2 regions of the Faecalibacterium sp. Marseille-P9590 genome follow, and region 2 is predicted to be linked to the other one. Evidence: riboswitches for the same ligand, from Rfam matches in the RefSeq annotation. Region 2 holds a riboswitch; the other holds the start of a gene.
What was found. A riboswitch is a leader RNA that binds a small molecule or an ion and turns the genes downstream of it on or off. The one in region 2 is predicted to bind thiamine pyrophosphate.
Positions count from the first base shown of each region.

Region 1: linked by a shared signal. The riboswitch ahead of thiT (energy-coupled thiamine transporter ThiT) and the one ahead of thiW (energy coupling factor transporter S component ThiW) in region 2 are both predicted to bind thiamine pyrophosphate.

Region 1 covers NZ_JAFREF010000002.1:164,384-168,660, forward strand. The annotation lists gene J3349_RS03455 (sigma-70 family RNA polymerase sigma factor) at 1-204, shown strand, start outside; gene sigG (RNA polymerase sporulation sigma factor SigG) at 533-1,300, shown strand; gene J3349_RS03465 (sporulation transcriptional regulator SpoIIID) at 1,335-1,586, opposite strand; TPP riboswitch at 1,695-1,795, shown strand; gene thiT (energy-coupled thiamine transporter ThiT) at 1,883-2,455, shown strand; tRNA gene J3349_RS03475 (tRNA-Ala) at 2,594-2,669, shown strand; gene J3349_RS03480 (hypothetical protein) at 2,998-3,150, opposite strand; gene J3349_RS03485 (alpha/beta hydrolase) at 3,348-4,169, opposite strand; gene J3349_RS03490 (2-hydroxycarboxylate transporter family protein) at 4,185-4,277, opposite strand, start outside.
Region 2 covers NZ_JAFREF010000005.1:66,673-70,949, forward strand. The annotation lists gene J3349_RS07730 (hypothetical protein) at 1-189, opposite strand, end outside; gene J3349_RS07735 (SPFH domain-containing protein) at 205-1,503, opposite strand; TPP riboswitch at 1,629-1,762, shown strand; gene thiW (energy coupling factor transporter S component ThiW) at 2,004-2,519, shown strand; gene thiM (hydroxyethylthiazole kinase) at 2,536-3,357, shown strand; gene thiE (thiamine phosphate synthase) at 3,344-3,979, shown strand; gene thiD (bifunctional hydroxymethylpyrimidine kinase/phosphomethylpyrimidine kinase) at 3,992-4,277, shown strand, end outside.

The DNA.
Region 1 (4,277 bases), on a different contig from region 2:
GACGCCGAGCGGGCCAGCCTCCGCCGGTCGGTGGAGCAGCTCTCGCCCCGGGAGCGGCAGATCATGGAGCTGCGCTTCGGCCTGCTGGACGGCGTGGAGCGGACCCAGAAGGAGGTGGCAGACGCCATCGGCATCAGCCAGAGCTATATTTCGAGGCTGGAGAAAAGGATCATACGGCAATTAAGAGAACAATTAGGGGAGTGAAGAAGATTAAACCTCTCAGTCTGCTTCGCAGACAGCTCCCCTATCGAGGGGAGCCTCTGGCGAAGAGATTAAGTTTTCCGGTATGCCAAAGCCTCCCCTCGTTAGGAGCAACAACGACGACCGCCGCCAGTGGCGGAAACAGGGAGTCGCTGTTGGGGCCGCGGCCAGCAAGACGCAAGCAAAGCGCTGCGGCTGCTGGGTACCGCAACCCGGGCAGTGGCACGCCGAAGGCGTGACGGAGAGGTTATCCCCTGAATTTGGAATGAATGTTATCCTGCCCCTGCGGCCATACTTCCGGTGAAACTGAAACGAAACCGGAGGGTAGGGGATGTACAACAAGGTTGAGCTGTGCGGCGTGAACACCGCCGAACTGCCGATACTGTCCGAGCAGGAGAAGCGCGACCTGCTCACCCGGGCGCGGGCCGGGGACAAAGAGGCCCGCCAGAGCATGATAGAGGGCAATCTGCGGCTGGTGCTCAGCGTGGTGCAGCGCTTTTCGCAGCGGGGCGAGAACATGGACGACCTGTTTCAGGTGGGGTGCATCGGGCTCATTAAGGCCATCGACAACTTCGACCCGGCCCAGCAGGTGCGGTTCTCCACCTACGGCGTGCCGATGATCATCGGCGAGATACGGCGGTTCCTGCGGGACAACAACGCCCTGCGGGTGAGCCGCAGCCTCCGGGACACGGCCTACCGGGCCATGCAGTCCCGCGAGGAGCTGGAAAAGCAGCTGGGCCGTGAACCCACCGTGGACGAGATCGCCCAGAAGACCGGTCTGTCCCGCCGCGAGGTGTCGGCGGCGCTGGAATCGGTGGTGGAGCCGCTGAGTCTTGAGGAACCGGTCTACGCCGACGGCGGCGATGCGGTGTACGTCATCGACCAGGTGCGCGACCCCGACGGCGAGGACAGCTGGATCAGCGGTCTGCAGTTCCGCCAGACCGTGGCGGGCCTCACCCCGCGCGAAAAGCGCATCATGGAACTGCGCTACCTCAAAGGCAAGACCCAGATGGAGGTGGCCCGGGAGATCGGCATCAGCCAGGCACAGGTGAGCCGGCTGGAAAAGGCGGCGCTGGAGCAGTTCCACCAGATGACATGACAAAGCGGCGGTGTCTGGACACCGCCGCTTTCCGTTAACGAGGCTTGTGGTATTTTTCCCGGGTGGCCGCGCCGCCCCGCAGATGGCGCTCGGCCTTGTTCCGGGCCAGCACCATCTGCACCTGCCGGAACAGCTCCGGGCCTACCGTCCGCAGCCGCACCGACACGTCTTTGTGTACGGTGGACTTGCTGCAGCCGAAGGCCCGCGCCGCCGCCCGCACGGTGGCCCCATGCTCCACGATGTACTCTCCCAGCAGCAGCGCCCGCTGTTCCGGATCACCTTTCATGACTGCTCCCTCCCGCCAAAGTGTGCTTGTTCCAGAATATGTGCCCCGGCGGGCCGATATACCGCCGGGGGCTTGACTTTTGGCGGAGAGCGGCTATACTGAAAGTGGACATGAAAACAGGGGCGCCGTGAGGCTGAGATCTGCTGGAAGCAGAGACCCTTGAACCTGATCCGGGTAATGCCGGCGTAGGTAGTTTGCGGAAAGGTCCCGATTTTCACAAACAGCCCGTGCGCCTGCCAGCAAAAGCAGGCGCATTTTTGTTTTTGTGTACTATTATTATGAGAAGAGGAATCCTCATGTCGAAATCCTACTCCAAGACCCGGGTGCTGGTGGAGTGCGCGCTGATGGTGGCGATCGGCACCGTGCTGGCCAACATCAAGATCTTCACCATGCCCAACGGCGGCAGCGTCACCCTGCTGAGTATGCTGCCCTTCGTGCTCGTCTCCTTCCGCCACGGCGTCAAGTGGGGCCTGTTCACCGGTCTGGTGAACGGCTGCCTGCAGATGCTGCTGGGCTTCTGGGCTCCCCCGACGCCCACCTTCATCTACTTCCTCGGTGAGATCCTGCTGGACTATCTGGTGGCCTTTATGGTTCTGGGTACCGCAGAGTTCTTCGCCCGCCCCTTCAAGAACCGGATGGTCGGCGTGGCCGTCGGTACCGCCATCGCAGGCTTCCTGCGCTTCATGTGCAGCTTCCTGTCCGGCGTCCTCGTCTGGGGCAACCTGAATGAGGGTCTGAGCGCCTGGACCTACAGCCTCGTGTACAACGCCAGCTACATGCTGCCGGAGACGCTCATCACTGTGGTGGGCGCTGTGCTGCTCATCAAGGCAGCACCCCAGATCTTCGACCGTCAGTACACCAAAGCCTGAGTTCTCCTGAACGCAAGTCCCGCCGGAGGCAGAAATGCACCCGGCGGGACTTTTTTTGCACGAATTTGAAAAAAGCTGTTGACAACTCTCCTTTCAGCTGGTATAATAACACACGTCGTCAGGGACGACACAGGCTATGGGGGATTAGCTCAGCTGGGAGAGCGCTTGCATGGCATGCAAGAGGTCAGCGGTTCGATCCCGCTATTCTCCACCAAAAAAGCACTGTACTTCGTTTGAAGTACGGTGCTTTTCTTTTTGCTTTCTTAGAGGTTGCATCGAGAATCAGCCAAATGCCTGATTTTGCAGGCGCGTGGACGGCAACCCCCAATTCTTGCTATTTCGTTGCTTTTGAAAATGCTTGTTCGATGTCCGACTGTTTTGCAGGTGGACGCATCACTCCCCCTCAATGTAAGGAGTGAGATCGAAGTTGAACGAGATGTTGATCTGATATCCACGATAAACATCTACTCTGCGGATAAGCTGATTGACAATCATTTTCTTTGCTTCAAAACTGGCACTGTCGTACAGGTCAGCATAGGAAATCAGCTCATCATACAAGTGCCTGTCGTTATGCGATTTTTTTCATCGTTCAGCATTTCTTCAAACTGTGCCATATATGCCTTGTGCTGTTTGAGAATCTTCGTGGTCTCCACTTTCACATAGGCATCATCAGGCACCTTGGGGAGATACTTCATCAGGAAATCAACATCCTGTTGGATTCGCCGGACGGCAGCTTCCAGTGCAGAATAGTTGATTCCGTAGAATAGAAATTCTGCTTGCTTTCATAATCTACTAAAAGTACGCAAGTATGAAGGAAAAGCAAGAAATACGCAATGTACCCTCTTTTAAAAAGAGGGTACAAAGAAAGGAAATTCAAAAACTGTAGTTTGAGTTATAAATACTGGATAAAGAATTTCTGCGCGGCCTGCACTCGTTCCTTTTCACCAGCCTCATGGGCGAAGCCCGGAAGGATCGTCAGCTCCGTATGGACGCCGTGCTCCTGGAAATTTTTCTGCAGGCTCTTCATACGGGCTACGCGGTTATCGCCATACGGGGAGTCGCCGATAAACTTGTTGTCGAGCTCGCCGACACTGATGAGGACGGGTACCTTCTTTACGGCTTCGAGGTCGACATCATAACCGAAGTAATCCTTGAAATCACGGATACCCCAGAAGTAGTCCTCGTCTGGATTTAGGAAGGTCGGACGGCCAGGTGCACCGATGGAGCAGGCCTTCAGACGATCAGGGTGAGCGAGCAGGAAGCGGTTTACGAACTGCCCGCCACCAGAGTGTCCGAACATGAAAAACTGATCTGTGTGAACGCCTGGATAGCGCTTCGCCATATCCTCGATCATATCGAGGAGAATCAGATCATAGCGGATGCCGTCGCAGGAGAGGAGCTTATAGCTGTTGAAGTCATCGCGCTGAATGAGTCCACCCGGGAACATAGGCGCAAGCACAGCCATATGATATTTGTCGGCGAGTTCCTTCGCCTGCTTGATGTACTCTTCGATTGCACAGCCGGTTCCATGGATGATGACGAGGAGAGAGTACTCATGCTCCTCTTCGTCGTAGTAGTAGTCTGGGAGATGCACCCAGTAGTGGAAACGCAGGTCGGTCGGACAGTGCCAGAGCATATTTAAGTAAGCATTGCCGAACAGGTTTTTCTGCTGCTCAAGCGTGAGATTCGTAGCCAAAGGATTCTGATTTGCCATATAGTACCTCCAGGATTACAGGAATTTACCGAAAATGAAGCTTGCGATGACGAGCATGATGGCACCACCGATTCTGGAAGAAATCTGAGCATAGGACATCAGCTCCAT
Region 2 (4,277 bases):
GGACGCTGCCTTTTCGGCGGCTTCGGCGGCCTTATCGGCCTGAGCCTGCTTTTCGCCGTAAAGAGCCTCGACCTGTGCTACATCGTAGGTAGAGCCGCAGTAATCACAGCAGAGCTTTCCGCTGGCGCTGTCGAACCGCAGCGGGCCGGTACAGGCCGGGCATTGGTAATTCGTGGTATTTTCTGCCATATCTCAGCTCCCCTTTCAGGCTCCGAAAGGCTTGCCGCACTCGGGGCAGAACTTAGGCGGGTTGGACGGGTCGGCAGGGGTCCAGCCGCAGTTCGGACACTTGGCCGCCGGGCGGGGCTTACCGCACTCCGAGCAGAATTTGCCGGTATTGTGTGCGCCGCAGCTGCACACCCAGCCTGCTTCGGGGCGGGGCTTGCCGCAGGCGGTGCAGAACTTGCCGGTGTTGCCGGTCTGGCCGCAGGAGCAGCTCCAGCTGCCAGCCGCCGGGGCGGCTGCGGGGGCAGGAGCTGCGGCAGGCTGCTGCTGTGCGCCCATCTGGTAGAGGGCCTGGGCGTTGATGCCGCCGGCAGCAGCGGCCTGATTCATGCCCATAAAGGCCATGGCCGGGCCGGCGGAGGTATTGGAAGCCGCTGCCTGCATCGCCGAAGCCTGTGCGCCCACCATGTGGGCGGCGGCGCGGGTCGGGTCCATGAAGGCGGCGCTGCGCTGCAGCTCCTTGATCATCTGCTCGTCTTCTTCGCTGGCTTTGACGCCGGACACGCCGAGGGAGACGATCTCGATGCCGCGCAGCTTGCTCCACTTGCCGGACAGCTCCTGGTTCAGGGCCTCGGCCAGCTCGGTGGTATGGCCGGGCAGAGCCGAGTAGCGGATGCCCATCTCGCTGATGCGGGCGAAGGCGGGCTGCAATGCGGTCATCATCTCGGTGCGCATCTGGCCTTCCAGCGCGTCACGGGTGTACTCGTTTTCCACATTTCCGCAGACGTTGGTGTAAAACAGGATGGGGTTGACGATGCGGTAGCTGTACTCGCCGAAGCAGCGGATGCTGACGTCGATGTCGATGCCGGCACGCTGGTCCACGACGCGGAACGGCACGGGGCTGGGGGTGCCGTACTTGTTGCCCATCAGCTCCTTGGTGTTGATGTAATAGATGCGCTGGTCGGTGGCAGCCTGACCGCCGAAGCTGAACCGCTTGCCGATCTCGGCAAACACTTCGTCGATGTTCTTGGCCAGACCCTCGCTCAGCAGAGAGGGCTGGGTGCCGGTGTTATAGGTGTACTCGCCGGCCTCGGCGCAGAGGTCTACCACCTTGCCCTGCTCCACGATGAGGGCGCACTGGCCCTCGGCCACGGCCACGATGGAACCGTCGGTGATGATGTTCTCGGTGCCGTGGCGGTTGGAAGAGCGCCCGGAGACTTTCTTCTGTCCCTTGACAGCCAGCACCTCCGCCGGGAGAGCGCTGCAGTAAAAGTATTCTTTCCACTGGTCGCCCATCACGCCGGATGCCGCGCCCAATGCTGCTTTGACAAGACCCATAAGCCATATCTCCTTTATCTGCCCGTTTTTTCAAATGCGGGCTTTTTCTCAGTATACCACAAAACGCGCCGCGAAAAAAGAAAACCCTTGCATTTTATCCCCGATGGGTGTAGAATACTCCCGACAAACAAATACAGGGGAGCTTGTGGAAGCAGGCTGAGAGGAAGTTCTCAAACTTCGACCCTTTAGAAATTGTTTTCGGACAGTTTCTGCACCTGATGCGGATAATGCCGCCGTAGGAAGTCATAACACCGTTTATGGATTTTTACAGGAGACGCCGCAGAGGGCGTCTCCTTTTTTGTTGTCTCCGGCTGAGGGGGAGCGCCCTGAGTCCGGGTCATGATTTGCGATGGGAAGCCGTGTTCCGGCGTGAGAGGAGGCCAGTGAGCCTCGACCGCTTCTTCCGTTTCCGGTATCTCTGCGCGGGTGCCGGGTCTGTTCGTGTGCGGGAGCGGCGGTCTGCCCCTGCACTTATTTTTTGTTGAAAAGGAGCACTCACTATGAAACACTATTCTGCTAAAAAGCTGGCCCTCGCCGGTATGTTCTGCGCTGTCGCTGTTGTGGGCAGCGTCTTCTCCTTCCCGGTCTTCGGCAGCAAATGCGCCCCTGTGCAGCACATGGTCAACATCCTCTGCGCTGTTCTGCTGGGGCCTTACTACGGCGTGGGCGTGGCTTTCGTCGCCTCCCTGCTGCGCAACCTGCTGGGTCTGGGCAGTCTGATGGCTTTCCCCGGCAGCATGTTCGGCGCACTGCTCTGCGGCATCGTCTTCCACAAGACCAATAAGCTGCTGCCCACCCTCGTGGGCGAGGTGTTCGGCACCTCCATCCTCGGCGGTCTGTGCGCCTACCCCGTCGCCATCCTGCTGATGGGCAAGAGCGCCGGTGACATCGCGTTCTACGCCTACATCGTCCCCTTCCTCGTCTCCACCGCCGGCGGTGCCATCATTGCAGGCGCACTGTTGGCCGCACTTTCCCGCGCAGGCGCACTCCGCGCCATGCAGGCCAGCCTGAGCTGATTCGAAGGAGAAGCCCATGTTTCAGAGCATCTTTGCCAATGTCCGGGCCAAAAGCCCGCTTGTCCATAACATCACCAATTACGTCACCGTCAACGACTGTGCCAACATCGTCCTCGCCTGCGGGGCGTCCCCCATCATGGCGGATGATGCCGCCGAGGTCGAGGACATCACCTCGCTGTGTGCCGGGCTGAACCTCAACATCGGCACGTTGAACAGCCGCACCATCCCCTCCATGCTGCTGGCGGGACACACCGCCAACCGGCTGGGCCGTCCTGTCGTGCTGGACCCCGTGGGCGCAGGCGCTTCCCATCTTCGCACCGAAACGGCACTGCGCCTCCTGCGGGAAGTGAAGTTCACAGTCATCCGGGGCAACATCTCCGAGATCCGGACGCTGGCGGCAGGCAGTGGCACCACGAAAGGCGTGGACGCCGACACCGCCGACAAGGTGACTGACGAGACGCTGGACAAGACCGTGGCATTCGCCAAAGCGTTTGCGGCCCGCACGGGGGCGGTCGTCGCCGTCACCGGTGCCATCGACATCGTGGCCGACGGAGAGCGGGCTTTCTGCATCCGCAACGGCCACCCCATGATGAGCGCCGTCACCGGCACCGGCTGTCAGCTCTCGGCCCTGACGGCGGCATTCTGTGCAGCCAACCCGGACAAGCCTCTGGAAGCCGCTGCTGCAGCTATCTGCGCCATGGGCCTTGCGGGCGAAGCAGCTCACAGCCGCCTTTCCAGGCTGGACGGCAGCGCCACCTACCGCAATTACATCATCGACGCGATCTACCACATGACCCCCGAACAGCTCGAGGAAGGAGCACGCTATGAAATGCGATAAACACACCATGCTTCTCTACGCCGTCACCGACCGGGCGTGGACGGGCCGCGAGACCCTCCGCCAGCAGGTGGAAGACGCGCTGAAAGGCGGCGTCACCTGCGTCCAGCTGCGGGAAAAGGAGCTGGACGACGCGGCATTTTTGCAGGAAGCCATGGAGCTTTCCGCCCTCTGCCGCAGCTATGGCGTACCCTTCATCATCAACGATAACGTCGAGATCGCTATAAAATGCCATGCCGACGGCATCCATGTCGGGCAGGAAGATATGGCCGCAGCGGACGTCCGCGCCAAGGTCGGCCCTGACATGATCATCGGTGTGTCGGCCCATTCCGTCGAGGAAGCGCAGCTGGCCGTGGCCCACGGCGCGGATTATCTGGGCGTCGGCGCGGCATTTTCCACCCACACCAAAACCGATGTGGACGTCCTGCCGGAGGGCAGACTGAAAGAGATCTGCGCCTCCGTGGATGTGCCGGTCGTGGCCATCGGCGGCATCCATAAAGACAATATCCTCAAGCTCAAAGGCTCCGGCGCGGACGGCGTGGCCCTCGTGAGCGCGATCTTCAGCGCCGAGGACATTGAGGCTGAGTGCAAAGAGCTGAAGGCACTGACAGAACAAATCATCTAAAGGAGCAAACCCATGAAAACTGCACTTACCATCGCGGGCAGCGATTCCAGCGGCGGCGCCGGCATTCAGGCCGACCTCAAAGCCATGACCATGAACGGCATCTTCGCCATGAGCGCTGTCACCGCCCTGACGGCCCAGAACACCACCGGCGTATCCGGCATCTTCGAGGTCAGCCCCGAGTTTCTGGCCCAGCAGATCGACGCCGTGTTCACCGACATCCGCCCCTGCGCCGTCAAGATCGGCATGGTGTCCTCTGCCCCGCTCATTGAGACGATCGCCGAGCGTCTCCGCTTTTACA